DNA from 3 places in the Enterobacter huaxiensis genome. Region 2 is predicted to be linked to each of the others. Evidence: predicted binding sites of a transcription regulator. Region 2 holds the regulator's gene; each other region holds the start of a gene.
The links. The regulator PhoB, encoded in region 2, activates phosphate uptake and scavenging genes when phosphate is short. The targets are predictions, from matches to a motif close to CTGTCATAAAACTGNCNNAT.
Positions count from the first base shown of each region.

Region 1: the regulator PhoB is predicted to act here: its motif matches at 4,141-4,160, upstream of uvrB (excinuclease ABC subunit UvrB).
Region 3: the regulator PhoB is predicted to act here: its motif matches at 2,814-2,833, upstream of glpT (glycerol-3-phosphate transporter).

Region 1 is NZ_CP043342.1:3,321,723-3,331,634, forward strand. It holds gene moaA (GTP 3',8-cyclase MoaA) at 1-564, opposite strand, end outside; molybdenum cofactor riboswitch at 552-686, opposite strand; gene yvcK (uridine diphosphate-N-acetylglucosamine-binding protein YvcK) at 913-1,821, shown strand; gene uvrB (excinuclease ABC subunit UvrB) at 1,894-3,909, opposite strand; gene D5067_RS15895 (ABC transporter ATP-binding protein) at 4,663-5,385, shown strand; gene bioD (dethiobiotin synthase) at 5,348-6,049, opposite strand; gene bioC (malonyl-ACP O-methyltransferase BioC) at 6,042-6,797, opposite strand; gene bioF (8-amino-7-oxononanoate synthase) at 6,781-7,938, opposite strand; gene bioB (biotin synthase BioB) at 7,935-8,975, opposite strand; gene bioA (adenosylmethionine--8-amino-7-oxononanoate transaminase) at 9,044-9,912, shown strand, end outside.
Region 2 is NZ_CP043342.1:3,731,715-3,741,626, reverse strand. It holds gene D5067_RS17895 (AroM family protein) at 1-188, shown strand, start outside; gene ppnP (pyrimidine/purine nucleoside phosphorylase) at 260-547, shown strand; gene rdgC (recombination-associated protein RdgC) at 595-1,509, opposite strand; gene mak (fructokinase) at 1,633-2,538, shown strand; gene sbcC (exonuclease subunit SbcC) at 2,718-5,849, opposite strand; gene sbcD (exonuclease subunit SbcD) at 5,846-7,051, opposite strand; gene phoB (phosphate response regulator transcription factor PhoB) at 7,239-7,928, shown strand; gene phoR (phosphate regulon sensor histidine kinase PhoR) at 7,950-9,245, shown strand; gene brnQ (branched-chain amino acid transporter carrier protein BrnQ) at 9,655-9,912, shown strand, end outside.
Region 3 is NZ_CP043342.1:1,520,510-1,530,421, forward strand. It holds gene glpB (glycerol-3-phosphate dehydrogenase subunit GlpB) at 1-1,072, opposite strand, end outside; gene glpA (anaerobic glycerol-3-phosphate dehydrogenase subunit A) at 1,062-2,690, opposite strand; gene glpT (glycerol-3-phosphate transporter) at 2,942-4,294, shown strand; gene glpQ (glycerophosphodiester phosphodiesterase) at 4,306-5,364, shown strand; gene yfaE (class I ribonucleotide reductase maintenance protein YfaE) at 5,470-5,724, opposite strand; gene nrdB (class Ia ribonucleoside-diphosphate reductase subunit beta) at 5,724-6,854, opposite strand; gene nrdA (class 1a ribonucleoside-diphosphate reductase subunit alpha) at 6,936-9,221, opposite strand; gene ubiG (bifunctional 2-polyprenyl-6-hydroxyphenol methylase/3-demethylubiquinol 3-O-methyltransferase UbiG) at 9,555-9,912, opposite strand, start outside.

The sequences.
Region 1 (9,912 bases), 410 kb from region 2:
CAGCTGAATGCGGCGCGGTTTGATCCACGCCAGGAAGGTGTCCAGCTGATGATGATTCACATCACGCATCAGAACCGTGTTGACTTTGACTTTGTCGAAACCGGCCGTGAACGCCGCGTCGATACCGTCCATCACCTGCTGGAATTTATCCTGCCCGGTAATGGCGTGGAACTGACGCGCATCGAGGCTATCGACGCTGACGTTTATCGCCGTCAGGCCCGCATCGCGCCAGCTCGCCACGTCACGGGCCATGCGGTACCCGTTAGTGGTGACCGCAATCTGGCGGATACGCTCATTTTCACGCACGGCGGCAATGATGTCGGGGAAATCACGACGCAGTGAGGGCTCCCCACCGGTCAGGCGGACTTTTTCCGTGCCGAGCGCTGAGAAGGCGCGCGTCACGCGGCGCACTTCATCGACGGAGAGAAAGCCGTTATTGGTGACCTTACCCGGCTTGTAGCCATCGGGCAGGCAGTAGGTGCAACGGAAGTTACACACATCGGTAATCGACAGACGTAAGTAGAAAAACTTACGCGCGAAAGCATCAGTAAGTTGTGAAGCCATGTACACCTTTCCAGATACGGGAGGCACAGTCATTTCTTTCTGTACCCTGGTGGCAAAACCGCCACGGCCAGGGCGCCATATCGTTCGACACAGGCGCCAGGGCTAGAGTGTATGTTTTCAAAAACGAAAACGTGGTTATGGCGATAGTAGCGCGTAACTCAACACTTCGCCATTCTCGCTTTTCGCTATATAGTTATATACATAACGACATGATCGTGCATTTTCGTTACAGAATACCTAAAAGTCGCACTTTCGCATTGATATACGTCATTTTGCGTAGGGTGAGCCATCGTCTTTTAGGGGTAGTTAGGTTACTGTTACGCAGATCGAATGAGATAAGGAATGTGTATGCGCAATCGCACTTTTGCGGATCTTGACCGCGTCGTCGCCCTTGGCGGAGGCCACGGTCTGGGACGGGTAATGTCCTCATTATCCTCCCTTGGATCCCGGTTAACAGGGATCGTTACCACAACGGATAACGGAGGCTCAACGGGGCGGATCCGCCGCGCCGAAGGCGGGATTGCCTGGGGTGATATGCGCAACTGTCTTAATCAGTTAATTACGGAGCCGAGCGTGGCTTCCGCGATGTTTGAGTACCGTTTCGGCGGGAATGGCGAGCTTTCCGGGCATAACCTCGGAAATCTGATGCTTAAGGCGCTGGATCACCTGAGCGTGCGGCCTCTTGAGGCGATCAATTTAATCCGTAACCTGCTAAAAGTGGACGCGTTTTTGATTCCGATGTCCGAACATCCGGTGGATTTGATGGCGATAGACGCAGAAGGCCATGAAGTCTATGGTGAGGTAAATATTGACCAGCTCACCGTCGCGCCGAAAGAGCTCATGACCTACCCCAGCGTAGCCGCCACGCGCGAGGCGGTTGAAGCCATCAGCGAAGCGGATTTGATCCTGATCGGTCCGGGCAGTTTTTACACCAGCCTGATGCCGATTATTCTTGTGAAAGAGCTGGCGCAGGCGCTGCGCAGGACGCCGGCTCCGATGGTTTACATCGGCAATCTGGGGCGCGAGCTGAGCCCGGCGGCGGCAAGCCTGTCGCTGGCGGATAAGCTGAATCTGATGGAGCAGTACGTCGGTAAGAAAATTATCGACGGCGTGGTCGTCGGGCCGAATGTGGATGTGTCCGGCATCGGCGATCGGGTGGTGGTACAGGAGCCGCTGGAGGCCAGCGATATCAAATATCGCCACGACCGTCACCTGCTGCGTGAGGCGCTGGAAAAGGCGATTCAGGCGCTGGGTTAGGGCCGCTTTGTGCGGCCTGATGCCCTCACCCCGGCCCTCTCCCACGGGGAGAGGGGGAAAACATGACCTTACTCACGATGCCGCGATGAAAAGATCCCGCAGCTGATGCAGCTGGTCGCGGATCTGCGCCGCCTCTTCGAACTCCAGGTTCTGCGCATGCTGCATCATCTGCCCTTCCAGCTCGTGGATTTTCTGCTGCAGCGCTTTTGGCGTCAGCACAACGGTATCCTCTTCCACCACTGAACGCGCTTTGCCACGGCCCTTCGCTTTGGTCTTGGCAATGTTCTGACCCAGCGCCAGAATATCCACCACCTTCTTGTTCAGACCCTGCGGCGTAATACCGTGCTCTTCGTTGTAGCGATGCTGTTTCTCGCGACGACGTTCCGTTTCGCCAATCGCTTTCGCCATCGACGGGGTGATCTTGTCGCCATACAGAATCGCTTTCCCGTTGACGTTACGCGCGGCGCGGCCAATGGTCTGAATTAACGAACGCTCTGAGCGCAGGAAGCCCTCTTTGTCAGCGTCCAGGATGGCCACCAGAGAGACTTCAGGCATATCCAGACCTTCTCGCAGAAGGTTGATCCCCACCAGCACGTCGAACTCGCCAAGACGCAGGTCGCGGATAATCTCCATACGCTCAACGGTATCGATATCCGAGTGCAGATAACGCACCTTCTCACCGTGCTCTTCCAGATACTCCGTCAGGTCTTCCGCCATGCGTTTGGTTAGCGTGGTGACCAGCACGCGCTCGTTGATGGCCGCGCGGGTACGGATTTCAGAGAGCAGATCGTCCACCTGCGTGGCCACCGGGCGGACCTCAATAATCGGATCCAGCAGCCCGGTCGGACGCACCACCTGATCAACCACGTCCTCACCGGATTTCTCCAGCTCGTAGTTGCCCGGCGTTGCCGATACGTAGATGGTCTGCGGCGCGAGCGCCTCAAACTCTTCAAACTTCATTGGACGGTTATCCAGCGCAGACGGCAGACGGAAACCGTACTCCACCAGCGTCTCTTTACGCGCGCGGTCGCCGCGGTACATCCCGCCAATTTGCGGGATGGTGACGTGGGATTCGTCAATCACCAGCAGCCCATCCGCCGGCAGGTAGTCAAACAGGGTTGGCGGTGCTTCACCCGGCCCGCGCCCGGAGAGATAGCGCGAGTAGTTTTCAATGCCGGAGCAGTAGCCCAACTCGTTCATCATCTCGAGATCGAACTGGGTACGCTGGCTTAAGCGCTGCTCTTCAAGCAGCTTGTTGTTCGCCAGGAGCACTTTACGACGATCGGCCAGCTCGACTTTGATATCTTCCATCGCCTGCACGATACGCTCGCGTGGCGTCACGTAGTGCGTTTTAGGGTAGACGGTGAAGCGCTGGATCACCGACTCAACGTGTCCGGTCAGCGGGTCGAACAGCGACAGCCGTTCAACCTCTTCGTCAAACAGCTCAACGCGCAGCGCCATATCGTCAGATTCTGCCGGGAAGATGTCGATCACCTCACCGCGCACGCGGAAGGTTCCGCGCTGGAACGCCTGATCGTTACGGGCATACTGCAGCTCCGCCAGACGACGGACGATGGCGCGCTGGTCGATGATCATCCCCTGCGTCAGGTGCAGCATCATCTTGAGATAGAGATCCGGATCGCCCAGACCGTAGATGGCAGAGACCGATGCCACCACGACAACATCGCGACGCTCCAGAAGCGCCTTGGTCGCCGACAGACGCATCTGCTCGATATGTTCGTTCACCGAGGCATCCTTCTCGATGAAGGTGTCTGAACTTGGGACATAGGCCTCAGGCTGGTAGTAATCGTAGTAGGAGACGAAATACTCCACCGCGTTATCCGGGAAGAACTCTTTCATCTCACCGTAAAGCTGCGCCGCCAGGGTTTTGTTCGGCGCAAGCACCATCGTGGGGCGTTGTAAATCCGCAATGACGTTGGCGACGGTAAAGGTTTTACCCGAGCCGGTCACACCCAGCAGCGTCTGGTGCGCCAGCCCATCTTCCAGCCCCTCTTCCAGGCGACGGATGGCCTCGGGCTGATCCCCCGAAGGACGAAACGCAGAATTCAGTTTGAACGGTTTACTCATGGGCGACGACCTGATGACGTAATAAGCGGCAGGTGAGTAATTTTACTCGTTGTGGCCAGGAATGCCAGTAAAAAACACTGGATGAAAAACCAGTGGCGTGTAAGGATATTTAGCGTAGCGCATCGTTTGGGCGCGCGTTTTTGATGGAAATTTAAACAGCGACAAGATAAAACACCAACGAACCGGGGTTATCCCCAGAACATTTCCTTTTTTAACATTTGTCAAGCGAGGTAATGATAGTTTTATGGCAACGGGTGACACTTTCATTACGGCAATTGCTTTTATCTAACCTGCTAAATAGTAAATGATATTTTCTAAAGCCGCGTTTCGCACCAATTTGCGCGTAACCCGCGTATTCTCTCGCTTACCGTGTGTTTTCTAACTCTAATGCACATGGTTATCCACAGGAATAGTGGATAACTGCTTCCAGCCCGTACGGACCGCCACTCGGCAAATTCCCGGTTTTTCCCACGAAGCGGCGACAAAAAATTTTTATATCTCTTTTTTGATGATAAACAGTTGCGTCATACATAACCAATCGATGAGATCTTACTCACATTTCAGCCATTCTGCTGCCCTGCACCATAACCCACCCGACCCGGCACTACCGCTGTGCAACAGTGTAATCTTCTGCCTGCCTCCCTGAGGCGCATTCTTAAAAAAGTCTCTTTTTTAATCAGATTATCGGTTCTGGCAGGCGTTTTGCACATGATTATGCGGGCCTTCCCCCTACGCATTTTTAAGGAGAGAAAGATGTTGAGTCTGCGCGCGGTCAATCAGTTTTACGGAAGCCAACATACGCTATGGAATGTCGATTTGGATTTACCCCCGGGCTTATGCACGGGCGTGGTGGGCCTGCCGGGAATGGGTAAAACCACTCTGATCAATTGCATCACCGGCAATATTCCCGTGGAGAGCGGCACCATCATCTGGCATGAAGCTGGCGCCCCGCCAAGAGATTTACTCAGCCAGGCGCCGGCGCAGCACGCAGAGCCGGGAATCGGCTATGTTTCACAGGACAGGCGGATATTTTCTCAACTGACCATTGAAGAGAATCTGCACGTCGCCATGCGGGCGACGGGCCAGACCGCCTCAGCGGCGAAAAGCGACATTTTCGAACTCTTTCCGCAGCTCTATCCGCTGCGACAAAGCCGTGCAAACGGGCTATCGCCTGACGATCGGTACCAGCTCGCCCTCGCCAACGCGCTGGTGAGCCGTCCCCGCGTGCTGATCCTTGATGAGCCAATGCTGGGTGCCGGGCACAGCTTTGCCCAGAGGCTGGGGCAGCTGCTGGCGCGCCTGAGTAGGGAACTGGGAATGACGGTACTGTTAGCCGAGCAGCAGCTGTCGTTTGTCCGCCGCGTTGCGGACCGTTTCTGCATGCTCTACCGCGGGCGTAACGTGGCGCAGGGCCACGTTAACGAACTGGATGACGAGCTTATCGCCCACTGGATGTCGCTGGACGCAAGGCGCTGATGTCGAGATAGCGCCCGGTTTCGGCATTTTCCGCGCCTTCTGCAAGCCACGGGATCTCACCAAGAAACGGAGCGGGCAGCACCCGCCTGAGCGTCACCAGATACTCCTGATGGCGTTTACCCGGCGCAACCACGTCGTTGGCTATCCAGCCCGCCAGCGGCAATCCTGCCTGCTGTACGGCCTGCGCGGTCAGCATAGCGTGGTTGATACAGCCCAGCTTCACGCCGACCACCAGAATGACGGGAAGCCGCTCGGCCTGCGCCCAGTCAGCAAAGGTCTGTTCTTCGGACAGGGGCGTAAACCAGCCGCCGGCCCCCTCCACCAGCACCCAGTCCGCCCGGCTTTCCAGAGCGCGTAGTCCGGCAGACATAACGGCAAAATCAATCGGGCGCCCTTCGTCGGCGCTGATGATATGGGGCGATGTCGGCTCTGCAAAGGTGTACGGATTTACCGCCGCGTAGGCAAGCTCAAGCGTGCTGTTGCGCTGCAGCGCTAATGCGTCGGTATTGCGTAATCCTTCCGGCGTCATCTCGCTGCCAGAGGCGACGGGCTTATACCCGGCGGTGGTTTTTCCCTGTAAACGGGCAGCCTGCAGCAGGGCAGCGCTGGCAACCGTTTTGCCCACTTCGGTATCCGTTCCGGTGACAAAATAGCGTTCAGTCACGTTCGATAATCCCATGAAAAAGTTGATAAGAAAGCGGGAAGCTGCCCTGCACCTGTGGCCAGGCCAGCTCCAGACGCCGTAACTGCCCGCGGGTCAGCGGCTTGCTCTCCCGTCCGGCATGCAGATGCGTGGCGCCGATCCCCTTCAGGGAGCGCATGGCGCTTAAGGCATCGCTGAACGTGAGGGTGACCGTCTGTACCTCGCTGCGGTAGCGCCAGCCGCCGAGCGCCTGCGCGACCGCCTCCTGCGATAAGAATCGGTTGGCGTGCGGCTGCCGATCTACCGCCTTCCACGCCTGATTCAGCTCCGGCAGCGAGCTTTCCAGCAGGGTGGTAAACGCCACCTTCCCGCCCGGCCGCGCCGTGCGGTAAAGCTCACCTAACGCCTGCGGCAGGCTGCCGCACCACTGCACGGCCAGATGGCTCCAGACGAGGTCAAACTGCGCGTCCGGCAGCGGGATCGCTTCGATATCGGCCACCAGATACCGGTCAGCCGACCGGTTCTGCCGCGCTTCATCAAGCATCTGAGCAGACAAATCGATGGCCGTGACGTGGCTTCCCGCGTCGCGCCAGTAGCGGCTGTTGCTCCCGGGTCCGCAACCGGCGTCCAGCACCCGTGGGAAGGTATTCTCGCCGAGCGAACGAAGTAATCCCTGCGCGCTCAGGCGCTGGAGCTCATCGTGCTGCGAATAGCTTTGCGCTGCCCGGCCGAACGCCGCGGCAATAGCCTGTTTATTGACTGGCGACACGTAACGCCTCCAGAAGTGCATCAACGTCCTGCGCGCGATGCGCCGCCGTGAGCGTCAGGCGCAGGCGCGCGGTGCCCGACGGGACGGTTGGCGGACGAATGGCGGTGACCCACATCCCGCGCTCGCGCAGCCGGTACGCCAGCGCTAGTGCACGGCTGTTATCACCGACAATCACCGGCTGGATGGCGCTCTGCGAATCGGGGCTGTGGAAGGGTAATGACCGCAGCCCCCGGCGGAATTGGCGGATGTGATCCGCCAGCCGCTGGCGGCGTTCGTCGCCTTCCGCGCTACGAACGATCGCCATCGACGCGCTCAGCGCCACGGCCTGCGCGGGGGGCATGCTGGTGCTATAAATCAGATGACGCGCGAACTGCAGCAGGTAGTCCGCGACGGACTCGCTGCATAACACCGCCGCACCGCTCACGCCAAAGCCCTTGCCGAAGGTGACAATCAGCAGCTCCGGCTTCACGTTTTGCTGATGCGCGCTGCCGCGACCTTCGTCGCCCATTACGCCAATGCCGTGGGCGTCGTCGACCAGCAGCCAGGCGTTTTGCCGTTTTGCGGCTTCGTGCAGCGCGGCAAGCGGCGCGCTGTCGCCGTCCATGCTGAACACCCCTTCTGTTATCGCCAGCTGTTGTCCGTCGCAGGGTTTATCGAGCAGCGCAGCAAGCTGCCCCGCATCGTTATGGGCAAACCGCCGCAGCTGTGCCGGGCTGAGGCTTGCCGCTTCCAGCAGCGAGGCGTGGCTAAGCCGATCGGCGACGATGCGGTCATTTTTGTTCATCAGCGCGGCAATCACCGCCTGATTGGCGGCAAAGCCGGAGATAAACAGCAGCGCGCGCGGGTAGCCCAGCCAGTCGGCCAGCGCTTCTTCCAGCGCCTGATGCGCCGTAGTGTAGCCGCTGACGTGGCCCGAACCGCCGCTGCCTACGCCAAACCGCTCCGCGCCCTGCTGCCATGCGCGAACGACCTGCGGATGCTGGCTCAGGCCGAGGTAATCGTTGCTGGAAAAATTACAGAAGCGCTGGCCCTCGCGAGTGAGAAAACGGCCTGCGCCGTTCTCCACGACGCGGCGAACGCGCAAAGCGTCCGCCGCCCGACGTTCTTCCAGCGCGGTATTGATACGCGCCTGCCAGGTCATACGGCGGCCGCGTTGTAGAACTGTTCGGTATCGGCGTTAAAAATCTGCTGCTCCAGCTTTTGCTGCTGCTCGTTGTCGCCCGTCAGCACCTCGGTCTGGTGCGGGTTCAGCCCCAGCTTGCGGAACAGCTGTACGTCTTTGTCCTCTTCCGGGTTCGGCGTGGTCAGCAGCTTGCAGCCGTAGAAGATTGAGTTGGCGCCGGCCATAAAGCACATCGCCTGCGTCTGCTCGCTCATCTGCTCGCGGCCGGCAGACAGGCGCACGAAGGAGGTCGGCATCATGATGCGCGCCACCGCGATGGTGCGGATAAAATCAAACGCATCCACGTCCTCGTTGTCCGCCATCGGCGTGCCCTTGACCTTGACCAGCATGTTGATCGGCACGCTTTCCGGCGGCGTGGGCAGGTTCGCCAGCTGTAACAGCAGACCCGCACGATCCTTCACGGTTTCGCCCAAGCCCACGATGCCGCCGGAACAGACCTTGATCCCCGCATCGCGCACTTTATCCAGCGTGTCCAGCCGCTCCTGGTAGGTGCGCGTGGTGATAACGTTGCCGTAGAACTCCGGGGACGTGTCGAGGTTGTGGTTGTAGTAATCCAGCCCTGCCGCCGACAGGCGCTGCGCCTGATCGTCGTTCAGCGTGCCCAGGGTCATGCAGGCCTCAAGCCCCATCTCCTTCACGCCTTTGACCATCTGCTCCAGATAGGGCATGTCGCGGTCGTGCGGATTTTTCCACGCGGCGCCCATGCAGAAGCGGGTCGAACCTGCGTTCTTCGCCTTGCGCGCCGAGTCGAGAACCTGCTCCACTTCCATCAGGCGTTCAGACTCCAGCCCGGTTTTATAGCGCGCGCTCTGCGGGCAGTATTTACAGTCTTCCGGGCAGGCGCCGGTCTTGATCGACAGCAGCGTGCTGACCTGAACGTGGCGCGGGTCGAAATGCTGACGGTGTACCTGCTGAGCTTCAAACATCAGCTCCAGGAAAGGTTTATTGAATAATTCAGTGACTTGCGACATCGTCCAGCGTGCGTGGTGAGCCATTGGGCTTCTCCAAAGGGTTTTGTTAATTGTCGGTTCGGTTTATACTCGTAAACCTAAAACTTTTCAAAATGGTTTACAAGTCGATTATGACCCAGGACGATCTCGCCTTCGACAAGCAGCATATCTGGCACCCTTACACCTCTACGACCCGCCCCCTGCCCGTCTACCCGGTGGCCTCGGCCCACGGCTGCGAGCTGCATCTCGCCAGCGGCGAGCAGCTCGTTGACGGCATGTCCTCCTGGTGGGCGGCCATTCACGGGTACAATCACCCGCGCCTGAATGCGGCGATGAAAGCGCAGATTGACCAGATGTCGCACGTGATGTTTGGCGGAATCACCCATCAGCCTGCGGTGGATTTATGCCGCCGTCTGGTGTCGATGACGCCCGACTCGCTGGAGTGCGTGTTCCTGGCCGACTCCGGCTCCGTGGCGGTGGAAGTGGCGATGAAAATGGCGCTGCAGTACTGGCATGCGAAGGGCGAAACGCGCCAGCGGTTCCTCACCTTCCGCAACGGCTACCACGGGGATACCTTCGGGGCGATGTCGGTGTGCGATCCGGACAACTCCATGCACAGCCTGTGGAAGGGTTATCTGCCGGAAAACTTGTTTGCCCCGGCCCCGCAGAGCCGCTTCGACGGCGAGTGGGACGAGATGGACATGGTGGGCTTTGCGCGGCTGATGGCGGCACATCGTCATGAAATCGCGGCCGTGATCCTGGAGCCGATTGTGCAGGGCGCAGGCGGGATGCGGATGTACCATCCGGAATGGCTGAGGCGTATTCGCAGGATGTGCGACCGCGAGGGCATTCTGCTGATTGCCGATGAGATCGCCACCGGCTTTGGCCGCACCGGCAGGCTGTTTGCCTGCGAGCATGCGGGCATTGCCCCGGATATTCTGTGTCTGGGCAAGGCCCTGACCGGCGGCACCATGACGCTCTC
Region 2 (9,912 bases):
TCTGGGACAGCGAAGCCAAGCTTATTGCGGCCGGGCAGGAGCTGCTCGACAGAGGGGCGGATGTCCTGATGCTGGACTGCCTGGGGTTCCATCAGCGGCATCGCGATTTACTGCAAAAGGCGCTTGATGTCCCCGTGCTGCTGTCGAACGTTCTGATGGCCCGTCTGGCGTCGGAATTACTGGTGTAATGATTTTACGTGACAGGCCATGAGCATGGCCCCTATAGTGGATTTTTATCTATAAATATAAGGGCCAGTTCATGCTTCAAAGTAACGAATACTTTTCCGGTAAAGTGAAATCCATCGGTTTTACCAGCAGCAGCACTGGCCGCGCCAGTGTCGGCGTTATGGCTGAAGGTGAATACACCTTTGGTACCGCAGAAGCTGAAGAGATGACGGTTGTCAGCGGTGCGCTGAACGTCTTATTACCGGGTGAAACGGAATGGAAAGTCTATTCTGCCGGAGCGGTTTTCAACGTTCCTGGCCACAGCGAGTTTCATCTGCAGGTTGCTGAACCCACCTCTTATCTGTGCCGCTACCTGAAATAAAAGCAAGCCGGGTGGCGCATTCGCTTACCCGGCCTACATTTTGCCTGTTAGCGCTGTGCTTCGCCGCCAAGGCTTTCAACCAGATTCTGAATCAACGCCGCCAGCTCGCCGGTCATCAGGATAAAGTCCGCGTCAAAGCGCTGGGCGTAGTCTTCCCGGTCGATATCTTCATTCTGATCGCGCAGCTCGTCGCAGAACTTGAGGCGCTTCACCGAGCCGTCATCGCACATCATGAACTGAATACGCTGCTGCCAGTCAAGGGCCAGTTTGGTTACGACTTTGCCCGCTTCAATGTGTACGGCGATTTCGTCGCTCACCAGATCCTGTTTTTTCGCGCGGATCACGCCGCCATCTTCCAGCAGCGCTTTTAGCTCCGCTTCATCGAGGATCTGGAAGCCCTGCGCGGCCGTACCGCTGCGAACCCATTCGGTCAGGGTTAGCTCAATCGGGGTTTCCAGTGCCAGCGGCACTACCGGCAGCGAGCCAAGGCTTTTGCGCAGCAGGGCCAGCGTATCTTCTGCTTTCTTGGCGCTGGCGCAGTCCACCATGATCAGCCCGTTGACGGTGTCGATCCACATCATGGTCTGGCTAAAGCGGCTAAAGGCGCGCGGCAGCAGAGAGTGCAGCACTTCGTCTTTCAGAGAATCTTTTTCAGTCTTTTTCAGCTTACGGCCCTGTTCGGCTTCCAGCTTGAAGATTTTGGCTTCCAGCGCCTGCTTGACCACCGGCGTTGGCAGGATTTTTTCCTCTTTACGGGCGCAGACGATGATTTGACCGGTGCTGCTGACGTGGGTCAGGGCATCGCTTTGTGAACCCATCGGCGGGACCCAGCCGGTTTTGGCCATATCCTGGCTACCGCAAGGGGAAAAGGTGTAAGCGGCTAACTGTTTTTCCATCTCTTCTGCACGCAGCGAAACGTCGCGGCTGAGACGGTAAACCATCAAATTTTTGAACCACAGCATGATAATTTCCACGGCCTTGTCGTTAAATCAGCGGGCATGATAACGAATTGTCGCATCGCTTGCATTGCTAATCGGGTAGCCGGCTTCTACTCTGTTGATAATCAAAATAATGAGGAGTGTCCTGTGCGTATTGGGATTGATTTGGGCGGCACCAAAACGGAAGTCATTGCGCTGAGCGAGCAGGGGGAGCAGCTGTTCCGCCACCGGCTGCCCACGCCGCGCGATGATTATCAGCAGACGATTGAGACGATTGCCCGTCTGGTTGAGATGACTGAACAGGCGACGGGGGAAACGGGGAGTGTCGGAATGGGGATCCCAGGCTCGATTTCGCCCTATACCGGCGTGGTTAAAAACGCTAACTCGACGTGGCTTAACGGTCAGCCCTTTGATAAGGACCTGAGCGCGCGCCTGAACCGCGAGGTCCGACTGGCTAACGATGCCAACTGCCTGGCGGTTTCAGAGGCCATTGACGGCGCCGCTGCCGGGGCGCAGACCGTTTTTGCAGTGATTATCGGCACCGGCTGCGGGGCGGGCGTGGCCTTCGGTGGCCGTTCACACATTGGCGGTAACGGAACGGCAGGCGAGTGGGGGCACAACCCGCTGCCGTGGATGGATGAAGATGAGCTCAAATACCGCGCTGAAGTACCCTGCTACTGCGGCAAGCAGGGGTGTATTGAGACCTTTATTTCCGGCACGGGCTTTGCGACCGATTACCATCGCCTGAGCGGCCAGCCGCTGAAGGGTAACGAGATTATGCGCCTGGTTGAAGAAGACGATCCGCTCGCTGAGCTGGCGCTCAGCCGCTACGAAACGCGGCTGGCGAAATCGCTGGCGCACGTGATCAATATTCTCGATCCGGACGTGATTGTGCTGGGTGGCGGCATGAGCAACGTCGACCGCCTGTACGCGACGGTGCCGACGCTGGTGAAACAGTGGGTCTTCGGAGGGGAGTGTGAAACCCCGATACGCAAAGCGGTGCACGGAGATTCCAGCGGCGTGCGCGGCGCGGCGTGGCTGTGGCCGGAATAAACGCAAAACGGCAACCTGCGTTGCCGTTTTTAATGTTTGTACCCTCTCCCTGTGGGAGAGGGCCAGGGTGAGGCAAGGGAAAAGCAAAACAGCAACACAAGTTGCTGTTTTTAAGGTTTATTCCCTCTCCCTGTGGGAGAGGGCCAGGGTGAGGGCACCAGACCGCACCGTCCCCCCATTCACCCCACCGAAAATTCTCTGTCCAGCCTGCTATATCCCAGCCCGTTAATCTTCTTCACCCTGATCTGCACCGGAATGCGCTCTTTCATCGCCTCAACGTGGCTGATCACGCCAATGGTTTTCCCGGTAGCATTCAGGGCGTCGAGCGCATCCAGCGCGGTATCCAGGGTTTCGCTGTCGAGCGTGCCGAAACCTTCATCCAGGAACAGGGAGTCAATCCGCGTTTTATGGCTGACCAGGTCGGAAAGCGCCAGCGCCAGCGCCAGGCTCACCAGGAAACTCTCGCCGCCTGAAAGCGTGCGGGTGTCGCGGACAGCATCCGCCTGCCAGGTATCGACCACTTCCAGCTCCAGCGCGTCGCTGACCTTACGCTGAAGCAGATAGCGTCCGTGCAGGCGGTTGAGCTGCTGGTTAGCAAGCCAGACCAGATTATCCAGCGTCAGCCCCTGAGCAAACTTGCGGAATCTGTCGCCGGTGCTTGAGCCAATCAGCGCGTTCAGATAGGCCCAGTCATCGGCCAGACGTGCCGCCTCGTCAATTTGCCGCATGAGCGCCTGCTGGTGCAGACGGTTATCGCTGTCCTGCTTGAGCTGCTGGCGGATCTCACCCTGGCGAGTGGTGTTCTCACGCAGCTGCTGCGCCAGCTGCTGCAGCTGGGCCTGCAGCGTTTGGGCGTCGGCATTAAGCTCATCCGAACGCAGCGCCTGATGGCTCTGCAGCTGCTGCTCCGCCTGGGCAAAGAGCGCCGTAGCCTGCTGTATCTGCTTCTCCAGCATCTGCTTTAATTCTTCCAGGTGTTGAACGGTGTCGGCATCAAGAAGCGCGGAAAGAAACGCGTCTCGATCGTCAAAGTGGCTGGCTGACAGGGCCGCGCTGAATTGAGACTGCGCCTGCTGCAAACGTTCACTCTCCAGCGTCTCCTGCTGCTGCTGTGCGATAAGCTGGCTTTGCAGCGACACGCACTCGTCGTGAACTTCACGCCAGCCGTCAGGAATAACCGCTTCGGCTTCTGTGCTATCCCCCGCCGGAAGGGTGTCCAGAAGTGGCGTCAGGGCGTTAATACGCTCCTGGGTGGCGCCGTGCTGGGTCTGTTTCTCCTGCCACTGCGCGAATTCGGTTTCGCGGGTCTTCAGCCAGACGGCCTCTGTTCCCTCTTCAGGAACGTTAAGCGACAGCGCCGCCAGGGCGTTTTCCAGACCCTCACGCGTCGCCGCCAGCTGTTGCTGATACTGACGCTCCTGTTCTTCCTGCTGGCTAAGCTGGCTTTGCAGCGTCAACCGCTGGCTGAGCTGATAAAGCTGCCGCTCGTAGTGTTCCTGCTCGCTCATCCACGGGGCAATATCATCCTGAATATTCAGCGTAATATTGAGAGAGGCACACACTTCCAGCCACTCTTTAGTGAGCGCTTGCTCTTCCTGAGAGAGCGCCTGCGCTTCGTCTGTCTCGCGTTGGATCTGCTGTGACAGGGCATTAACCTGGCCCAGCACCAGCAGACCGTCTTCTTTAAGCGCGACGACCTCTTTTTCCAGGGTATCCCTGCGGCGCTGGTTATCCGTGAGCTCAAGCGCCTGATACGACTCAACGGCGGGGTGTTCGCTGGAACCGCACAGCGGGCAGGGTTTACCTGCCTCAAGCTGGGAGCGATAATTTTCCAGCTTTTTGATCGTCGCTTCGCTCTCGCACAGTGCCTTCAGGTCGACAAAGTGCTGGTTTTTCTCTTTGTACTGCTGTCGACGCAGGGCCAGGGTTTCATTGAGTTTTAACTGTTCCGCCTGCGCTTTTTGTACGCTTTCATTATTCTGACGCAGGCGTTTTTGCAGCGGCTGATAGCGGGCGTTTAGCGCGGTCAGACGCTGACGCAGCGCGCGGGATTGCCCCAGCAGCTCCATTGCCGCAGCAACCTCGTCTGCCGTCAGCGTCAGGGGACTCACCGGCAGGCCAGCCAGCTTCTGGCGCAATTCAGCGATGCGCGCAGCCAGCGTAGCCAGCTGATGTTTATCGCGATTGAGCTGAGAGAAGTGTGCCCGCCAGCCTGCAATTTCCTGGCCCCACAGGCGGAACCGGTCATGTTCTGCCAGCCACTGAGCCAGGGCGGCGAGTTCAGCCTGTAGCTGCAGCCGGTTTTGCTGCGCCGCGTTACGGATCCGCGCGCGCAGGGCAGTTTTTGCCAGTAAGCGAGTATTTACTTCAGCAATTCGCTGCTGCGTTTGCGCCAGTCGTGACGTCTGTTCTTGCTGATGCTCCCACAGCGGGCGGAGCCGGGCGGCAGGCAGCGCATGCTGGAGCTTAGCCAGGTCAGGTGCCGCCTCCGCAAGCGCCCGTTGCGCCTGTTGCTGAGAAAGCGCGGCGCGCTCCCGCTCGCGCAGGAGTTCATCCTGACGCGTAAGCCACTGAAAATCCTTCTGCTGACTCTGCTGCTGCGTGAGAAGCGTTTTCTCTTCGTCAGTAAGTGACTGCAAACTTTGCTGCAACTGCTGCTGCTGTTCTTCGCTAAGCAGTACGATGCCTGCGGCCTGCGCCTCGCACATCTCCAGCGCGCTGCGGGCGGCTTTGTGCTTTTCAAAGACCATGGCGGAAATCTGGCCGTAAATTTCCGTTCCGGTGAGTTCCTCCAGCAGTTCCGCGCGATCGCTGGGTTTGGCGTTAAGAAAAGCGGCAAACTGCCCCTGAGAGAGCAGCATGGAGCGGGTAAAGCGGCCATAGTCCAGCCCGGTGAGCGCCGCGGTTTGCTCAAGTTTATCCGTTACCTTGTCGGCCAGAATCTTGCCGTCTTCGCAGCGCGCCAGCTCCACGCGCGGAGCCTGCAGATTTCCGTCCGGCTGATTACGCGCGCGGTTCTGGCTCCAGAAAGCGCGGTAGGCTATGCCTTTTACCTCAAATTCCACTTCTGCCAGGCACTCGGCGGTATCGCGGGTCATCAGGTCGTTTTGCGCCTGAGACACTTTTTGCAGGCGCGGGGTTTCGTGGTACAGCGCGAGGCAGATGGCGTCAAGCAGGGTGGTTTTGCCCGCGCCGGTGGCGCCGGTAATGGCAAACAGCCCGTTGCTTGCAAAAGGCTCGGCGGTGAAGTCAATTTTCCACTCGCCCTTGAGTGAGTTGAGGTTTTTCAGACGCAGGCTCAGAATTTTCATGCGTTTTCTTCCTCATCGTTGAGCGCGTGCAGGGTATGGGCGAATAGCTCGTTAAGCCTTGCGCGCTTGTCGTCGTCAATCTCTTCCTGGGACAAGCGGCGTTCAAACACCTCTTCCACCTTCAGTTCGCTGAGGGTTTCACGCTGGGCGCCGAGAAGAATTTTCTCGCGCTGTTCACGGCTGCGGCGCACCAGCAACACCTCCACGGGCAGATCTTCCGTCAGCGACTGAATTTTTCGCTGCATATCGTGCAGGTAGTCGTCGGTAGTGATTTCGATATCCAGCCAGACGGGCGGATTAAGCGCCGCGCCGCGCCACTGCTCTAGCTGTGCGGTGATGGCGTCGAGATCGCCTTTCAGCACCGCCAGCGGCTGGGTAACGGGCACCTCAAGCGTCTCTACCGCGCTGAGTTTACCGTCGGTGAAGCTCACCAGGTGGACGGATTTGGCTTTGCCGGTTTCATCGAAACTGAGCGCGAGGGGGGAACCGCAGTAGCGAATGTGCTCCGCGCCGCCGACGATCTGTGCCCGGTGTATATGTCCGAGCGCAATGTAGTCGGCTGGCGGGAAGTTTTGCGCCGGAAAGGCATCCAGCGTGCCGATATAGATGTCACGTACGGCGTCACTTTTACTGGCACCGACGGTAGTGAGATGTCCGGTGGCAATCACCGGGAGCGTCAGCTCACCGCGCAGGGCGCAGGCATCTTCATGCTGCCGATGATAATAGTCGGTGATGCTTTGTAACAGATGCTGCTGCTTTTCGCCGCCGGACAGCCCCGCCTGGCTTTGCACGATATCGCGCGGGCGCAGGAAGGGAACCGGGCACAGCACGGCCCCCGGCGTGCCGTCGCGTTTTTTCAGGATCTGCGGCGCATGCCCTGCGCTGGCGACCACGGTGGTATTGAGAAACGCCAGAATATCCCGAGACTCATTGAGCGTGGCCACGGAGTCGTGGTTTCCGGCAACAATCACCAGATGGCATCCAGTCTGCTGCAGGTTGACCACGAAGCGGTTATATAACTCACGCGCATAGCTCGGCGGCTGTCCGGTATCAAAGATGTCACCCGCGACAATAATGGCATCAACGTCATGCGACTGAGCCGTCTTCAGCAGCCAGTTCAGGAACGCTTCATGTTCTGCGGCGCGGCTTTTACTGTAAAAGTTTTGACCCAGATGCCAGTCCGAGGTGTGAAGTATGCGCATAAGAGATCCGTGGCGAAAAATGATGGTGCGGATTATAAACTGTCAGGGAACGGAAAATAACCGCTGTCATAAAACAACAGTTTGCCAGTTATGGTGGTAATGTTTTTCATAAATCTGTCATAAATCTGACGCATAATGACGCCGCATTACAAACTTGTAATTTAAATAAGATAAGACAGGGCAAAGTATGGCGAGACGTATTCTGGTCGTAGAAGATGAAGCTCCAATTCGTGAAATGGTGTGCTTCGTGCTCGAACAAAATGGCTTCCAGCCGGTTGAAGCGGAAGATTATGACAGCGCGGTGAACCAGCTGAATGAACCCTGGCCCGATCTGATTCTGCTGGACTGGATGCTGCCGGGTGGCTCTGGACTGCAGTTCATCAAACACATTAAACGTGAAGCGATGACCCGCGATATCCCGGTTGTGATGCTCACGGCGCGCGGTGAAGAGGAGGATCGCGTGCGCGGTCTGGAAACCGGCGCGGACGATTACATTACCAAGCCGTTCTCCCCGAAGGAGCTGGTGGCCCGCATCAAAGCCGTTATGCGCCGTATTTCCCCGATGGCGGTAGAAGAGGTGATTGAGATGCAGGGCCTGAGCCTTGACCCAACCTCACACCGTGTCATGACGGGCGAAAATCCCCTCGACATGGGGCCGACCGAGTTTAAGCTTTTACACTTCTTTATGACGCACCCGGAACGCGTTTACAGCCGCGAGCAGTTGCTGAATAACGTCTGGGGAACTAACGTCTATGTCGAAGACCGAACGGTTGACGTCCATATTCGCCGCCTGCGTAAAGCGCTGGAACTGAGCGGCCACGATCGCATGGTGCAGACGGTCCGCGGCACGGGTTATCGTTTCTCAACCCGTTTCTGAACAATGACAGGAGTGTGACGCGTGCTGGAACGTCTGTCATGGAAAAGGCTCGTCTTTGAACTGATCTTATGCTGTATTCCGGCCTTCATTCTGGGGGCCTTTCTTGGACATCTACCCTGGTTTCTGCTGGCGGCAGTCACCGGCCTGCTGATCTGGCATTTCTGGAATTTACTGCGTCTTTCCTGGTGGCTGTGGGTCGACAGAAGTATGACGCCCCCGCCGGGGAGCGGAAGCTGGGAGCCGCTGCTGTACGGCCTGCACCAGATGCAGATGCGAAATAAAAAGCGCCGCCGCGAGCTGGGAAGCCTTATCAAACGTTTCCGAAGCGGTGCAGAATCGCTGCCGGATGCGGTCATTCTGACCACAGAAGAGGGCACCATCTTCTGGTGTAACGGCCTGGCGCAACAGCTGCTGGGCCTGCGCTGGCCGGACGATAACGGACAGAACATCCTCAACCTTCTGCGTTACCCGGAGTTCACGCAGTATCTCAAAACGCGCGAATTTACGCGTCCGCACAATCTGAAGCTCAATAATGGTCGGCATCTTGAAATTCGCGTGATGCCCTACAGCGATCGGCAGTGGCTGATGGTGGCGCGCGACGTCACCCAGATGCACCAGCTGGAAGGCGCGCGGCGTAATTTCTTCGCCAACGTGAGCCATGAGCTGCGCACGCCGCTGACGGTGCTGCAGGGATATCTGGAGATGATGCAGGAGCAGATCCTGGAAGGCGCGCCGCGCGAGAAAGCGCTGCACACCATGCGGGAGCAAACCCACCGGATGGAGGGGTTGGTCAAACAGCTTCTTACGCTCTCGAAGATTGAAGCGGCCCCCTCGCTTGCGCTGACTGACACCATCGATGTGCCAATGATGCTGCGGGTCGTGGAGCGTGAAGCGCAGACGCTCAGCCATAAAAAACATGAGTTCACCTTTGAGGTCGATAACACCCTTAAAGTGCTTGGCAGCGAAGACGAGCTTCGCAGCGCCATCTCCAATCTGGTCTATAACGCGGTGAACCATACGCCGGAAGGAACGCATATTTGGGTGCGCTGGCAGCCTACCGCAGCGGGCGCGGAGTTTAGCGTTGAGGATAACGGGCCGGGGATCTCATCTGAACACCTCCCGCGTCTTACCGAACGTTTCTACCGTGTCGATAAAGCGCGCTCGCGACAAACCGGAGGCAGCGGCCTGGGGCTGGCGATTGTGAAACACGCGGTGAATCACCATGAGAGCCGTCTCGATATCCAGAGCACCTTAGGCAAGGGAACCCGCTTCAGCTTCGTGATTCCGGAACGATTAATTGCCAAAAAAAGCGCCTGATAGCGGACCTGTCATTATTCCTTTCCACGGGCCAGCCATTGCTGGCCCGTTTGCTTTGCGGTCAAGCGAAACGCGAATGAATTTTATACGGTTGATGTTTTTTTGTTCGCATGATTAGCCATGCGTTTTTCTTATAACTAGCCTGATGTGCTGGTTTGTATTTTCATGCTGGCATATTGTTCTGGTTTTACGATCCCACCTTGCCTTTAAACGTTATAAGCGTTTAAATTGCCCCCCATATACTGTCAGACCGACTGTATTTGCGTGGTAAATCGAAAAACTATTCTTCTCCACGCCAGGACGGGAGCATATCCCGCTGAAATTGAGCAAATTTTCCGCTGTATCGTCCCGTACGGGATGGCGAAAATCTCAACGTTTTCAACACCACATCCACAGGCAGTAAGGTTTTATGACCCATCATTTAAAATCGCGTGACATCATCGCGCTGGGCTTTATGACATTTGCGCTGTTCGTTGGCGCAGGTAATATCATTTTTCCTCCAATGGTTGGCTTACAGGCGGGTGAACACGTCTGGACCGCTGCGTTTGGCTTCCTGATTACGGCCGTGGGTCTACCGGTTCTGACCGTTGTCGCGCTGGCGAAGGTCGGCGGCGGCGTGGATAGCCTGAGCACGCCGATTGGCAAAGTGGCTGGCGTTCTGCTGGCG
Region 3 (9,912 bases), 2.2 Mb from region 2:
CTGCGAGCCGCGGGTGCAGAAGGTTATCGACGATAACGCCGAACTGCTGCCAGGGCTGCGGGGTGAAGAAATCACTCTGATACCAGTCCGCGCGCGAGGCGCTTTGCCGGACGTCCAGCCCGAGGACCGCCTCCCGAATGCCTTCGCGGCTGCTGAGCAACCCGTTGCTGAAGAAGCTGCCGCTGGCCAGCACCGTATAGCGTGCCCGAAGGGGAATGTCGCCGTGGTTTCGCGTCCACACCTCACTGGCTTCTCCGCCGTTCAGCGTGATTTTTTTTACCTCGTCACCCGCCATCCACACGCCGCCCTGAGCTACAAACTGGCGCTGGAGCTGGGTATGAAGACGAATGCCCGGCACGGACGGAGGAAGCGTGGGGAGCAGGCCGAGCGTGCAGGGCAGGCGATCCGACAGCCAGCGCCAGAGGCGGTTGTCCGTCAGGCCAAAGCAGGCGGGCATAAACAGGGCGTCGCAGGTCTCGCTGAGCGGCTTAAGCGCCTCGTACAGCAGCGGCCATTTTTCCGCGTTATCCAGCAGGCGAGCGATGTTCACCGCACGAAACTCGCTGGGGTTTTCCCGCAGCACGTCCAGTTCGGGAAGCTCTATCTCTGCCGTATCGACCTCAACCCCCTGCTGGCGCAGCGAGGCGGCAGCCAGATGCGGCTGAAAATCGAGGAAACCGGCGATCCCCACTACCCGCACGCGGCTGGCGTTGAAGGGGGCTACGGGTACCTCTTCCGGGCTGAGCCACGCCGCGCGCAGGGTACCCAGCGGCGTAACGCGCTGGTGGTTTTGCCGGGCGTGGCCCTGCATCCTCGCGCCACAGTCGGCCAGCAAATTTTCGGTTTCTAAGGCGAAGCGGGTGACGTTTTTGATGCCCAGCAGGCTGTAGGGATGGTCTGCGGGGAGATCTTCCGGGCGCGAGGTGCCCAGCAGATCCAGTGAACCGGACGAGAAGTGCAGGGCGCTTTGGCCCCGGGTGACAATGGCGCAGCGCAGCCCCTGCTTCGTGAGCCGGATACCGCAGAGCAACCCCGCCAGCCCGCCGCCGATAATGACGGTATCAAATTTCATGATCTGTCTCCTTGTCCAGGCCGCAAAGCCCCTGGTAAACCCAACGGGTGAACTCGCTTTCTCGCAGGGCATCGCCCCAGGCGACGGGCTGAATACCTTTCCAGCGTTCATTCAGAAAATCGCTGAGCTGAGCAAGCGACTGGGTAGAGGTCGTGGCGTGAAAACGCTGCAATAGCCCGGCAGCACGGCAGGCGCACAGCTCGCCCTGGCAGGTCCCCATGCCGACGCGCGTGCGTCGACGGAGATCGAGCAGGTTATTCACCGTCAGATTTTCCACGGCGTATTGCACCTCACCGGCGGTCACGGCTTCGCATTCACACACCAGGCTGCGGCTCAGTCGCCCTTCGCCGAGCCACTGCGGCGTTCTGTCGCCGTGGCGGTAGATGGCGGAGCCGCGCAAAGGCGCGGGGAGCGAGATGATTTTTTGCAGCGTCTTCTCGGTGGACTGCCGCGAGCCGGGCAGCGGCTGTTCCGCCGTCACGCAGCGTTCGGTATTCCCCAGCTTGCGGCACGCGGCATCGGTCGCCCACTGTGCCATCAGGCGGTAGGTCATCAGCTTTCCGCCGGTGATGGTGATAAACCCGTCCATGCCGTCGCGCTCGGCGTGGTCAAGCAGCACGATCCCCCGGCTGACGTTGCGCCCGCTCGGATCGTTGTCGCTGGCAACCAGCGGACGTACGCCAGCGTAGGCGCGAAGAATGCGGGTCTGCGCCATTATCGGCGCCAGCTTTTCCCCTTCGCGCAGCAGGATGTCGACCTCTTCTGCCGTGACCCGGTTTTGGTCAATCTCGCTGTAGTCGACGTGGGTAGAGGTGGTGCCGATGAGCGAAATGGTATCGCCCGGCACCAGAATGTCGGCGTCGGACGGTTTGCGGCAGCGGTTGATCACGTGATTATTGATGCGGTGGTCGAGGATCAGCAGCGAGCCTTTGGCCGGGAACATGCGAATGGATAAGTCAGCGTATTCCGCGATGCGCTGCCCCCAAATGCCGGCGGCGTTAATGACGACGGCGGCAAACAGCTCGCTGTGTTCGTTGTACTGCGTATCAAAGACCCGTACGCCCCGGACTGTGCTGCCTTCGCGAATAAGCCCGGTGACCTCATGTCCGGTCAGTATGCGCGCGCCGTGCTCGCGGGCGTCCAGCATATTGGCGGCGGTCAGGCGGAAGGGGTCGACGGTGCCATCCGGGACTTTCACCGCGCCCGTCAGGGCTGGGTTAACGGAAGATTCAATCCGACGCGCCTGGGCAGGGTCAATGGCCTCAGCCTGAATACCGGCTGCGGTACAGGCGGTGATAAAGGTCGACTGAAACGACAGATCGTCCTCGGGGAGGGTAATGAACAGGCCGTCGGTCGGCTCAACGCAGTGGCGGGCGATGCGCTTGAGGATCTGATTTTCGGCAATACATTCGCGTGCGGATTCGCCGTCGGTGACCGCATAGCGCGCGCCGCTGTGTAGCAGGCCGTGATTGCGCCCGGTAGCACCCGTCGCAATATCATGGCGCTCCAGCAGCGTGACGCTTAAGCCCCTCAGGGCACAGTCACGCGCGATCCCGGCGCCGGTGGCACCACCGCCAATGATTATCACATCGCTGTAACGAGGATCGTGATGGGTCATTGTTTACCCTCTATGTTCGTTTTTTATCATTTAGCCACAGCAAAAGTGTGGTTTGTTTGATTTCGAACATAAACGCGCGCAATTCGAAAGTGAAACGTGATTTCATGCGCTTTTTTGCGCATTCTGTCATATTTCTGTAACAATCTGTGCGTTGATTCACAGTAACAATCGTCATGATTTCTTAACATCGCCGCCTCTGGAATTCAGGTGCGAGCCACCTGCCCACTCAATACAAGGCCACGGAGGCTGTTATGCTCAGTATCTTTAAACCTGCGCCGCACAGGGCGCGTCTGCCTGAGGCAGAAGTAGATCCGCTTTACCGCCGTCTGCGTTGGCAAATCTTCCTGGGGATTTTCTTCGGGTACGCGGCTTACTATCTGGTACGTAAAAACTTTGCTCTCGCCATGCCGTACCTGGTGGAGCAGGGCTTCTCCCGCGGCGATCTGGGCTTTGCGCTGTCGGGGATCTCTATCGCCTACGGTTTTTCCAAATTCATTATGGGCTCGGTGTCGGACCGTTCGAATCCGCGCGTGTTCCTGCCTGCCGGTTTGATCCTGGCGGCAGCGGTGATGCTGTTCATGGGCTTTGTGCCGTGGGCGACCTCCAGTATTGCGATCATGTTCGTGCTGCTGTTCCTCTGCGGCTGGTTCCAGGGGATGGGATGGCCGCCGTGCGGACGCACCATGGTGCACTGGTGGTCACAGAAAGAGCGTGGCGGCATTGTGTCGGTGTGGAACTGCGCCCATAACGTCGGCGGCGGTATTCCACCTCTGCTGTTCCTGCTGGGTATGGCCTGGTTTAACGACTGGAAGGCCGCACTCTATATGCCTGCCTTCGGCGCCATCGTCGTGGCAATTATCGCTTTCGCGCTGATGCGCGATACCCCGCAGTCGTGCGGCCTGCCGCCGATTGAAGAGTATAAAAACGACTATCCGGATGATTACAGCCAGGAGCACGAAGAAGAGCTGACGGCAAAACAGATCTTCATGAAGTACGTCCTGCCGAACAAGCTGCTGTGGTACATCGCGGTGGCGAACGTGTTCGTTTACCTGCTGCGCTACGGCATCCTCGACTGGTCACCAACCTACCTGAAAGAGGTCAAGCACTTCGCGCTGGATAAATCCTCCTGGGCGTACTTCCTGTACGAATATGCGGGTATTCCCGGCACGCTGCTCTGCGGCTGGATGTCGGACAAGGTGTTCAGGGGCAACCGCGGTGCGACGGGCGTGTTCTTTATGACGCTGGTGACCATTGCCACCGTCGTTTACTGGCTCAACCCGCCGGGTAACCCGGGTGTGGACATGGCCTGTATGATCGTTATCGGCTTCCTGATCTACGGTCCGGTGATGCTGATCGGCCTGCACGCGCTGGAGCTGGCACCGAAAAAAGCGGCAGGGACGGCGGCGGGCTTTACCGGTCTGTTCGGCTATCTCGGCGGTTCGGTCGCAGCAAGCGCCATCGTGGGCTATACCGTCGACTTCTTCGGCTGGGACGGCGGCTTTATGGTGATGATTGGCGGCAGCGTGCTGGCGGTGCTGCTGCTGATTGTCGTTATGATCGGTGAAAAACGCCATCACGCGGAAATTCAGGCGCGTCGTCAATAAGGAGCTTTACGATGAAACTGACTCAATTAGCGACCGGCCTGCTGCTGGCCGGCTTGATGACCGGCTCCGCGCTGGCGGCGGATAAAATCGTTATTGCCCACCGCGGCGCCAGCGGCTATCTGCCGGAGCACACGCTTCCGGCAAAAGCGATGGCCTATGCGCAGGGGGCGGATTATCTGGAGCAGGATCTGGTGATGACGAAGGACGATCGGCTGGTCGTCCTGCATGACCACTATCTTGACCGCGTAACGGACGTGGCGGAACGTTTCCCCGACCGCGCCCGCAAGGATGGCCGCTACTACGCCATCGACTTCACGCTGGCGGAGATCCGCTCCCTGAAGTTTACCGAAGGCTTCGAGATTGAAAACGGCAAGAAGGTGCAGGTCTATCCGGGGCGTTTCCCGATGGGCAAGTCCGACTTCCGCATTCACACCTTTGAAGAGGAGATTGAGTTTGTTCAGGGGCTGAACCACTCGACCGGTAAAAATATCGGTATCTATCCGGAAATCAAAGCGCCGTGGTTCCACCATCAGGAAGGGAAGGACATCGCGGCGAAAACCCTGGACGTGCTGAAACAGTACGGCTACACCAGCAAGCAGGACAAGGTTTATCTGCAGTGCTTTGACGCCGCCGAGCTGAAGCGCATTAAAACCGAGCTGGAGCCGAAGATGGGGATGAACCTCAATCTGGTGCAGCTGATCGCTTATACCGACTGGAATGAAACCCAGGAGAAGCAGCCGGACGGGAAGTGGGTTAACTACAGCTACGACTGGATGTTTAAGCCGGGCGCGATGAAGCAGATCGCGCAGTACGCGGACGGCATCGGGCCGGATTACCATATGCTGGTGGCGGAAGGCTCAACGCCGGGCCACGTGAAGCTGACGGCGATGGTGAAAGAGGCGCATGCCAGCAAGATGCAGGTGCATCCGTACACGGTGCGTGCAGACCAGCTGCCGGAGTATGCGACGGACGTGAACCAGCTTTACGACGTGCTGTATAACCAGGCGGGCGTGGACGGGTTGTTTACGGACTTCCCGGATAAAGCGGTAGAATTCATTCACCGGAAGTAGGTTTGGTAGGTCGGGTAAGGCGAAGCCGCCACCCGACAATCAGGCTCTGCGGCCTGGTGCCCTCACCCTAACCCTCTCCCACCGGGAGAGGGGATAAGGACAACATCACATCTCGATCTCTATATCGCCTTTTGCCCGGCAGCAGCAGGGCAAAATTTCCCCGTCGTTGATAAAGGCCAGCGGCTCGGTCAGCCAGTCTACCTGGCCTGCAACCAGACGGCAGCGGCATGAGCCGCAATAGCCTGAACGACACTGGTACTCAACCTCTACCTGATGCGCCTCAAGCGCCACCAGCAGAGAAGGGTGCTCTTCCCGACACAGTACCTCAGTGCCGGAAAGGCGTAGCGTCACGCGTGACATCAGAGCTGGAAGTCGCTCAGGTCGTCAGTGTTGACTTCAGAATCAATCTGACCCACCAGGTAAGAACTCACTTCCACTTCCTGCGGCGCCACCTGTACGTTATCGGACACCAGCCAGGTGTTGATCCACGGAATAGGGTTAGAGCGCGTCTGGAACGGCAGGTCGAGGCCGACCGCTTGCATGCGGATGTTGGTAATGTACTCCACGTACTGGCACAGAATGTCTTTGTTCAGGCCAATCATGGAGCCGTCGCGGAACAGGTAGTCTGCCCACTCTTTCTCCTGCTGAGCCGCCAGCACGAACAGGTCGTAGCACTCCTGCTTGCACTCTTCGGCGATTACCGCCATCTCCGGGTCGTCCGTACCGCTGCGCAGCAGGTTCAGCATGTGCTGAGTCCCGGTCAGGTGCAGGGCTTCGTCACGGGCGATCAGGCGAATGATTTTGGCGTTACCTTCCATCAGCTTGCGCTCGGCAAAGGCGAAGGAGCAGGCGAAACTCACGTAGAAGCGGATCGCTTCCAGCGCGTTCACGCTCATCAGGCACAGGTACAGCTGCTTTTTCAGCGCGCGCAGGTTCACGGTAACGCTTTTGCCGTTCACGTTGTGCGTGCCTTCACCCAGCAGATGCCAGTAGCTGGTCATCTCGATCAGCTCGTCGTAGTAGTGGGCAATGCCTTCCGCGCGCTTCTGGATCTGCTCGTTGGTGACGATATCGTCAAACACCACCGCCGGATCGTTCACGATATTGCGGATGATGTGGGTGTAAGAGCGGGAGTGGATCGTTTCAGAAAACGCCCAGGTTTCAACCCAGGTTTCCAGCTCAGGAATTGAAATCAGCGGCAGCAGCGCCACGTTCGGGCTGCGGCCCTGAATGGAGTCCAGCAGCGTCTGGTACTTCAGGTTGCTGAGGAAGATATGCTTTTCATGATCCGGCAGGGCCTGAAAATCGATGCGGTCGCGGGAAACGTCCACTTCTTCGGGGCGCCAGAAGAAGGAGAGTTGCTTTTCAATCAGCTTTTCGAAGATGTCATATTTTTGCTGATCGTAGCGTGCCACGTTGACCGGCTGGCCGAAGAACATCGGCTCTTTGAGCTGGTCGTTTTTCGTCTGTGAAAAGGTGGTGTATGCCATGAGTGTGTCCTGTGAGAGATTTTGTCAGTCGGGCAAACAAAATCGTAGGCCGGGTAAGCGTAGCGCCACCCGGCATTTACATTAGATCTTACATGCGCCGCTTTCGCAGCCATCGTCCTGAATTGACGGCACCATGTCGTCCTGCGCGTCTTCCGCACCGTCACGGGTGTTGTGATAGTACAGCGTTTTCACGCCAAACTTATAGGCGGTGAGCAGGTCTTTCAGCAGCTGCTGCATCGGTACCTTGCCGGACGGGAAGCGCGTCGGGTCGTAGTTGGTATTGGCAGAGATCGACTGGTCGATAAACTTCTGCATGATACCCACCAGCTGCAGGTAGCCGTCGTTGTTTGGCATTTCCCACAGCAGCTCGTAGTTGTTGCCCAGGGTTTCGTAATCCGGTACGACCTGGCGCAGCACGCCGTCTTTCGACGCTTTGATGCTGACGTGGCCGCGCGGTGGCTCGATACCGTTGGTGGCGTTGGAGATCTGCGAAGAGGTCTCGGACGGCATCAGGGCAGAGAGCGTGGAGTTACGCAGGCCGTGGGTCTTGATGGACTCACGCAGGCCTTCCCAGTCGAGGTGCAGCGGCTCGTTGACGATCGCATCCAGGTCTTTCTTGTAGGTGTCGATCGGCAGAATGCCTTTCGCGTAGGTGGTTTCGTTGAACCACGGGCACGCGCCTTGCTCTTTCGCCAGCTCGTTGGAGGCTTTCATCAGGTAGTACTGAATCGCTTCGAACGTCTGGTGGGTCAGGTTGTTGGCGCTGCCGTCAGAGTAACGCTTGCCGTTTTTCGCCAGCCAGTACGCGAAGTTGATCACGCCGATACCCAGGGTACGACGGCCCATTGCGCCGCGTTTTGCCGCCGGGATTGGGTAATCCTGGTAGTCCAGCAGGGCATCCAGTGCGCGAACCGCCAGCACCGCCAGCTCTTCCAGCTCGTCCAGGCTCTTGATCGCGCCAAGGTTGAACGCGGACAGCGTACACAGGGCGATTTCGCCGTTTTCGTCGTTTACGTCGTCCAGCGGTTTGGTCGGCAGGGCGATCTCGAGGCACAGGTTAGACTGGCGCACTGGCGCAACAACCGGATCAAACGGGCTGTGGGTGTTGCAGTGGTCCACGTTCTGGATGTAGATACGGCCGGTAGAGGCACGTTCCTGCATCATCAGGGAGAACAGGTCTACCGCCTTCACGCGCTGCTTGCGGATGCTGTCGTCTTTTTCGTATTTGGTGTACAGACGTTCGAACTCGTCCTGATCGGCAAAGAACGCGTCGTACAGGCCCGGGACGTCGGACGGGCTGAACAGGGTGATATCTTCCCCTTTCAGCAGACGGGTGTACATAAGCTTGTTGATCTGTACGCCGTAGTCCATGTGACGCACGCGGTTGCCTTCCACGCCGCGGTTGTTTTTCAGGACCAGCAGGCTTTCCACTTCCAGGTGCCACATCGGGTAGAACAGGGTCGCAGCACCGCCGCGCACGCCGCCCTGAGAGCAGGATTTTACTGCCGTCTGGAAGTGCTTGTAGAACGGGATACAGCCGGTGTGGAACGCTTCACCGCCGCGAATCGGGCTGCCCAGCGCACGGATGCGGCCGGCGTTGATGCCGATACCGGCACGCTGGGAAACGTATTTCACAATCGCGCTGGAGGTGGCGTTGATCGAGTCCAGGCTGTCGCCGCACTCGATCAGCACGCAGGAGCTGAACTGACGGGTTGGGGTACGCACGCCGGACATGATTGGCGTCGGCAGCGAAATTTTGAACGTCGAGACCGCATCATAGAAACGCTTCACGTATTCCAGACGGGTTTCACGCGGATAGTTAGAGAACAGGCAGGCGGCCACCAGAATATAGAGGAACTGAGCGCTCTCGTAGATTTCGCCCGTCACGCGGTTCTGAACCAGATATTTGCCTTCGAGCTGCTTCACCGCCGCGTAGGAGAAGTTCATGTCGCGCCAGTGATCGATAAACCCGTTCATCTGCTCGAACTCTTCTTCCGTATAGTCTTCCAGCAGATGCGTGTCGTATTTGCCCAGCTCAACCATTTTCACCACGTGATCGTGCAGCTTCGGCGGCTCAAACTGGCCGTAGGCTTTTTTACGCAGGTGGAAGATGGCCAGACGTGCGGCGAGGTACTGATAATCCGGTGCTTCGCGGGAGATAAGGTCCGCCGCTGCTTTAATGATCGTTTCGTGGATATCAGACGTTTTAATGCCGTCGTAGAACTGGATGTGGGATCGCAGCTCAACCTGGGAGATAGATACGTTGTTCAGTCCTTCTGCTGCCCAGTCGAGAACTCGATGGATTTTGTCCAGATTGATACGCTCGGTAGTACCGTCGCGCTTTGTCACCAGCAGACTCTGATTCATGTGGGTTTTTACCTGTCCGTGAAATAAAAAAATATCCCCCGTTTATCCACAGGCTCTGTGGATAAATACTACATATAGGGGTTTTACGATAAGATTAACGCAAGATGGTGAGTATTCTAGTATCGAATCATTTCAGTACAAGAGTTGATTTTGACGTTAAATTGAGGTTGTGAAAGGGTAAAAAAGCCTAAGTCCTCGTATCGTAAGGCCTGGACGACATGTCAATAATTTAGAAAAAAAATCTAAAATTTGATCGAGTGCTGATTTCTTCAACGAGAGGTCAAAATTGCGCAACATGATGCCGCGCAATCTTTATAAGAATAACGAATGACGTTAGTCGTTTTTGGCGGTTGTGTGCAACATATAGTTAACATCAACGCCCGGGGCGAGCTTGAATTTATCCGTCAAGGGATTGTAGTGCAGACCGGTGATGTGCTGCTCCTTGAGCCACGTCTGGTCAACCCAGCCTAACAGCTCGGCAGGCTTGATGAATTTCTTCACGTCGTGCGTGCCTTTCGGCACCATGCGCAGGACATACTCCGCGCCTACGACCGCCATCAGCCAGGCTTTGCCGTTGCGGTTGATGGTCGAGAAGAAGACCTGGCCGCCCGGTTTCACCAGTTTTGCACAGGCATTGACCACGGACTGCGGGTCGGGAACGTGTTCCAGCATCTCCATGCAGGTCACCACA